Regions from separate parts of the Parashewanella sp. 2210YD4-3 genome, predicted to be linked through region 1. Evidence: predicted binding sites of a transcription regulator. Region 1 holds the regulator's gene; the other holds the start of a gene.
What was found. Region 1 encodes ArgR, which controls arginine synthesis, uptake and breakdown. Its sites were predicted from a motif close to ANTGAATANNTATTCANT; they were not measured.

Region 1 (3,425 bases):
ACTTTTGCCTAGTTTAATGCACTTTTTAAGCATTTTCTCGATAAGTAGAACGTTCCAACCTGCTGGTTGTGATATGTTTTTTCCCGCAATAATGATCTCTTTCAATTCTGCTAATGTTTTGCATTTATTAATTAGACCATTTAGTCGCCGCTCTGTTCGCTCATTAACGACTTCTCCTTGATGAATAGGAGCCGTCAGTAAGTGAACAGAGGTTAATGCTTGATGCCTTTCATGATAAGGGTAGGGAGGTGAAACCTCGTATGTAAAGTAATTTTGAGGATAAACATTAGGTGGCTGAACACTATCAAAGTAAAGTACTTGTTGAGCCTGTTGATTGCCTGCCACTGGTGTGTAATTCGGTATAGGTTGTAAGCAGACATTAAAATATAAATGACCATAGTTGAAGTAAGCCGGTGTATTGGCAGGATAAAAAACTGGCGAACTACACATTTCTGAAGGTGGTGAGACAGAACTTGTTTGAGCTGGAATGAAAGCCATAAGTTATTTAGTGAACTCATTTTTAGGTTTATAACAGCGGGCGCGTTTATATGAACTGCTTAAAAGCCCCTGATAGCAAAGCTTTTAACATCATGACGACTGCCAATTTTATTTGTGTGTCAAAGTAACTTGAACATCAGGCATTCGAGCTGAATCAAGAGTAATATCATCAATGCTTGCGCTTTCATTGCCATCAAAGGTCATTTTTAGTTGATAGTCTTCTAGCCCTGGACCGTTATCGCAACTGCCATTTGATATAGTGAGAGAGCGGGTACCAAGATCAATGTTTAAATCAGCAGTACATTGAGAATGCCCCAACATACGGGCTTGCCCGTTGATCCCTATCCCCAAAAAGAAGTTTAAATGACTACTAGCTTTAGCCGCTTGAGCATCGTCGTTGGGGATATTAAAATTGATGCGATAATTGCCACCATTAGAATAATTTTTTATCTTATTCGATGCGCTGGTCATGTATACGTTGGTGCTTTTGTCGAGCCATATTCCCATAGGTGATGCCGTATCATTATCAATAACAATCGAATTCACTGTTTCAATTTTACCCGGTAACGTAATCGGAATGAGCTGCTCAGCAAAGCAGGAGTAGCTTGCAAGTAATGAAATGGATGCAATTAAATATGTAATTGGTGTTTTCATTTGCTTAGATCTCTATAGAAGTTACATCGTTCACAATATAAATAGAGAGTCTGTGCCGCAAATTAAATTGTTGTTCTGTTTAGATTTGAGTCAGGATTGAATATAAAAAAGCAGAGCATTGAGCTCTGCTATAGAGAGGTACTTTTATATTAACCTCAGCTCTGTATAAGCCAACCTCTACAGTACAGCTACTTTCGCGTATTTCTGTGTTAGAACAGCCCGTAATAGACAGGCTATTACGAACTGTTCTGCCTTGAACTACACAAAATTAGCCGCACTGTAGATAAAAATTTAAGGTTTGTATTTTAAATCAAAATGTTATTGATTTCGTTATGCAGAGCTGAGGTTAAATTACTCAGAGTAATTAAACAAAGATTTCACCGTTTCGAGAATAGCGTCCATATCTTCAAGGTTTGCAGGGCAAATGAAGATAGTATCGTCACCTGCAATCGTACCTAAAATACCTTCGGGTTTGCCGATGGAGTCAAGTAAACGAGCGATTAGCTGTGCAGCTCCTGGGCTAGTTCTAACTACGATCATAGCCGCATTATGGTCAACGTCTAGCACTAGATTTTTAAGTGGGCTACCAGCGGTAGGAACGCCTAATTCAGCTGGAAGGCAGTATACCATTTCTTGTTTGGCATTTCGGGTTCTCACAGCTCCAAACTTGCTAAGCATTCTAGATACTTTAGATTGGTTAATATTGGTAAAGCCTTCAGCTTGAAGAGCATTAACAATTTCGCCTTGAGAACCAAAGCGTTCTTCTTTTAATAAATTTTTGAACGCTTTTACTAATTCGTTTTGATTTTTAATAGTCATAATGATGTCTTTATTATCCGTGAAGGTATCGCCAACATCCTGCTATTGATACATTCGAAGTAAACGAATTTTTGCACACTGCCAATTAAAGTGTCAAACAAACTGCATAAGGCTGCATAAAAATGCATTTGTGAGGAGAGGAAACACAAGTTTACAACTTGGCTTAAACCCCTTTAAAAGTAGCGTTTTGAATTGCCAATCGTCGTAAATAAATCTAGCTGACTGTTTCACAGATTTATTGAAATTTGAATCACATTACAGTATGGTTGCCGCAGAAATTTGACTAAGATCACAAATCCTGCGAATCATCGGAGACAATTATGAAAGTTGCTGTACTAGGCGCGGCTGGCGGTATCGGCCAAGCTCTTGCCCTACTATTAAAAACTCAATTACCTTCTGGCTCAAAGCTATCTTTATATGATATCGCGCCAGTAACACCAGGTGTTGCAGTTGATTTAAGCCACATTCCAACGGACGTTGAAGTAAAAGGTTTCGCGGGTGAAGACGCAGCTCCTGCACTAGAAGGTGCTGACGTAGTATTGATTTCAGCGGGTGTAGCACGTAAGCCAGGCATGGATCGCTCTGATCTATTTAACATCAACGCAGGTATTGTTCGTAACCTAATCGAAAAAGTTGCAGCTACTTGCCCTAAGGCACTTATTGGTGTGATTACTAACCCTGTAAATACTACTGTTGCTATTGCTGCTGAAGTACTAAAGAAAGCAGGCGTTTATGATAAAAGCCGTTTGTTCGGTGTTACTACCCTTGATGTTATCCGTTCTGAAACTTTTGTTGCTGAAGCGAAAGGTCTTAAGCCTGAAGATGTGAACATCAATGTGATTGGTGGCCACAGTGGTGTGACTATTCTTCCGTTACTTTCTCAAATTGAAGGTGTAAACTTCTCTGATGAAGAAGTGGCAGCTTTAACTAAGCGTATTCAAAACGCAGGTACTGAAGTTGTGGAAGCAAAAGCAGGCGGCGGTAGCGCGACTCTATCTATGGGGCAAGCGGCATGTCGTTTCGGTCTATCTCTAGTACGTGGTCTTCAAGGTGAAGAAAACGTTATCGAGTGTGCTTATGTTGACGGTGGCAGTGAACATGCAGAGTTCTTCGCTCAACCAGTTCGTTTAGGTAAAAATGGTGTAGAAGAAATACTGCCTTATGGTGAAGTAAGTGCATTTGAAGCGGACGCGCGTGATTCTATGCTTGAAACCCTAAAAGGTGACATTCAAATCGGTGTTGAGTTTGTAAAATAACTTCCGGTTAGGATTCACTAAAGCGAAGCTAAGTGCTTCGCTTTTTTTATGCCTGGAATTCTTTAAAGTAAATTTTGTTTAACGTCATATTAATTGAATAAGGCTGTAAATTTAACGGCTAACAATCTAGAGTCATTGACCTAAGCTAAATTCCAAAACTAACCATGAACAGCTTTTAGAGTTATTGGGATTATTTGA
Region 2 (3,425 bases), on a different contig from region 1:
TTACAATAAAAAAGCCTGCGTAAAGCAGGCTTATAAATATATGAAATAGAACCTTATCTATCGCCCAACTTCACAAAGTCACGCGCTTTTTCACCAGTGTATAGCTGGCGAGGACGACTGATCTTGTGACCAGGCATGTCTAGCATTTCTTTCCAGTGAGCAATCCAACCGACAGTACGCGCTAGTGCGAACATTACGGTGAACATGCTAGTCGGAATACCGATAGCCTTCATGATAATACCTGAGTAGAAGTCTACGTTCGGATATAGCTTCTTAGATACAAAGTATTCATCTTCAAGAGCAATACGTTCAAGTTCCATAGCTACATCTAATAGTGGATCTTGAATGTTAAGTTCTTTAAGAACTTCATGACAGGTTTCGCGCATTACTTTTGCGCGAGGGTCGAAGTTCTTATAAACACGGTGACCGAAGCCCATTAAGCGGAATGGGTCATTCTTATCTTTGGCTTTTGCAATGAACTCTGGGATACGATCTACTGAGCCAATTTCTTCAAGCATGTTCAAGCAAGCTTCATTAGCACCACCATGTGCAGGGCCCCAAAGTGAAGCAATACCTGCTGCGATACATGCAAACGGGTTAGCGCCTGAAGAACCAGCTAAACGAACTGTAGAAGTAGATGCGTTTTGCTCGTGATCAGCGTGTAGGATGAAGATACGATCCATAGCACGCTCGATTACAGGGTTTACTGTGTACTCTTCACAAGGAACAGCAAACATCATGCTTAAGAAGTTACCCGCATAGCTAAGGTCATTTTTTGGGTAAACAAAAGGTTGACCCATAGAGTACTTGTAGCACATTGCGGCCAATGTAGGCATTTTGGAAACTAAGCGATACGCTGCAATTTCACGATGTCTTTCATTGTTTACATCAAGAGAGTCTTGATAGAAAGCTGCAAGAGCACCAGTCACACCGCAAAGCATTGCCATTGGGTGTGCATCACGACGGAAACCTTTGAAGAAGGTTGCCAGTTGCTCATTAACCATAGTGTGTTTAGTTACGGTTTCAACAAAGTTATCGTGCTGTGCTTTATTTGGTAATTCGCCATTTAGCAATAAGTAACAAACATCTAAGTAGTTTGAGTCTACAGCTAATTGATCGATTGGGTAGCCGCGATGAAGCAAAATGCCTTGCGCACCGTCAATGTATGTTATTGCTGATTCACACGACGCTGTAGCAAGAAAGCCTGGGTCAAATGTAAAGTAGCCTTTACTGCCCAACTTGCTGATATCGATTACATCGAAACCTTCAGTTCCTTGTTTGATTGGCAAATCGATCGAATCGTTTTCCGGTAAGTTTAATGTGGCTTTTAATTCAGCCATACCGCGTTCTCCTTACTTCAATCTTCACATGAGAGTGGTATGTATATTCATATTAGTGCATAAAGATGCAATGTCGAATATATAAAAGGTGCAATACTTTAACCGCATTTAGTGGGAGGTTGCAATTCAAATGGATGTTTTATTCAAATTTGTTAATTTTTGTTACAGTGATCTGACTCACAATGCTCGTAAGTTATACAGGTGGACACTAATTTTCGGAAAATTGATATTTTACGTTATGTGATGTTTGTATTTGACTTTTCCCGCGAGTATACTCTTTTTGGCTTTTGGAAGAGTTTCAAAAGTAAAAATAATAAGATTGATCTCTATTTGTAAAATTAGTGGCTTCAAAGAGCAAATACTTTCAATAACGTTTTTTGCCAGAGTATCGGTTGTTAAAAAAAAGATCGGAATTTTGGCAAGCATCGTATAATTAAATAAAACTCAATGAGGCTGAGTGAGCAGAACGTGAAAAAGCAAAGACCTGTCCATCTAGATCTACAACAAATCCGCTTTCCTGCAACAGCGATTGCGTCCATTCTTCACCGTATTTCCGGTGTGATTATGATTTTTGCCACAGGCATCTTGCTGTGGATGTTACATTCTTCATTAGCATCAGCAGAAAGTTTCGCCGAATTGCAAAAATTATTTGCCAACCCTTTAGCTAAGTTCGTTGTTTGGGGCATATTGACAGCCTTGGCTTACCACTTGATTGGTGGCGTACGTCACTTGATCATGGATACTGGGCGTTGGGAAGAATTGAACTCAGGTGCAACATCAGCAAAAGTTTCTTTTGCGTTAACGATTGTTGTTTCTATCGTAGCGGGGATTTGGGTATGGTAACCAATGCAGCAAGTTTTGGACGCAGCGGTGTTCATGACTTCATTTTTATTCGTGCAAGCGGAATCATCCTAGCTTGTTACACACTCTTTTTAGTTGGCTTTTTTGCCTGCAATGCGCCGATGACTTACGAGGCGTGGTCTGGTTTATACAGTACCATAGGAATGAAAGTATTTACTTTGATTGCCTTAATTGCATTACTAATCCATGCTTGGATTGGTACTTGGCAGGTTCTGACTGACTATATTAAGTGCACAAAACTTCGTGGCTTATTGCAGTTTATTTTTGTCATCACCGCTTTTACTTATCTAGCGGTTGGCACAATTACAGTGTGGGGTGTGTAAGTGAATATTCCAGTTCGCGAATTTGATGCCGTAGTAATCGGTGCTGGCGGTGCAGGTATGCGCGCCGCATTGCAAATCTCTAAAGAAGGTAAAAGCTGCGCGCTTTTATCTAAAGTATTCCCAACTCGTTCTCATACTGTATCTGCTCAAGGCGGTATTACAGTTGCGCTAGGTAATGCGCACGAAGATAACTGGGAATATCACATGTATGACACTGTTAAAGGTTCTGATTTCATCGGTGACCAAGATGCAATTGAATACATGTGTCAAACAGGCCCAGAAGCGATTATTGAGCTTGAGCACATGGGTCTGCCTTTCTCACGTTTTGAGGATGGTAAAATTTATCAGCGTCCATTCGGTGGTCAGTCTAAGAACTTCGGTGGCGAGCAAGCAGCACGTACTGCTGCGGCAGCTGACCGTACTGGTCATGCATTGCTTCACTGTTTGTACCAACAAAACGTTAAGAACAAGACTGAGGTTTTCTCTGAGTGGTATGCACTGGATCTTGTTAAAAACGAAGACGGCGCAATAGTAGGTTGTACTGCACTAGAAATCGAAACCGGTGAAGTGGTTTACTTTAAGTCTAAAGCAACCGTTTTAGCTACTGGTGGTGCAGGTCGTATCTTCGCATCGACGACTAACGCTCACATCAATACTGGTGACGGTGTTGGTATGGCAGCTCGTGCTGGTATTCAATTACAAGACATGGAAATGTGGCAGTTCCACCCAACGGGTATTGCTGGTGCAGGTGTACTTGTAACTGAAGGTTGTCGTGGTGAAGGTGGTTACCTTCTAAATAAAGACGGTGAGCGCTTCATGGAGCGTTATGCACCGAACGCAAAAGACCTTGCATCTCGTGACGTTGTAGCTCGTTCTATGATGACAGAGATCCGTGAAGGTC

Region 2: AC1EU0_RS15615 (citrate synthase) is a predicted target of ArgR. The motif match lies at 1,395-1,412, and genes of this name have one in related genera.

Annotation. Positions count from the first base shown of each region.
Region 1 is NZ_JBWQOG010000002.1:168,076-171,500, reverse strand. Features, by position in the region: gene AC1EU0_RS04010 (hypothetical protein) at 1-498, opposite strand, end outside; gene AC1EU0_RS04005 (hypothetical protein) at 607-1,152, opposite strand; gene argR (transcriptional regulator ArgR) at 1,504-1,974, opposite strand; gene mdh (malate dehydrogenase) at 2,292-3,227, shown strand.
Region 2 is NZ_JBWQOG010000011.1:112,581-116,005, reverse strand. Features, by position in the region: gene AC1EU0_RS15615 (citrate synthase) at 54-1,340, opposite strand; gene sdhC (succinate dehydrogenase, cytochrome b556 subunit) at 1,788-2,183, shown strand; gene sdhD (succinate dehydrogenase, hydrophobic membrane anchor protein) at 2,177-2,524, shown strand; gene sdhA (succinate dehydrogenase flavoprotein subunit) at 2,525-3,425, shown strand, end outside.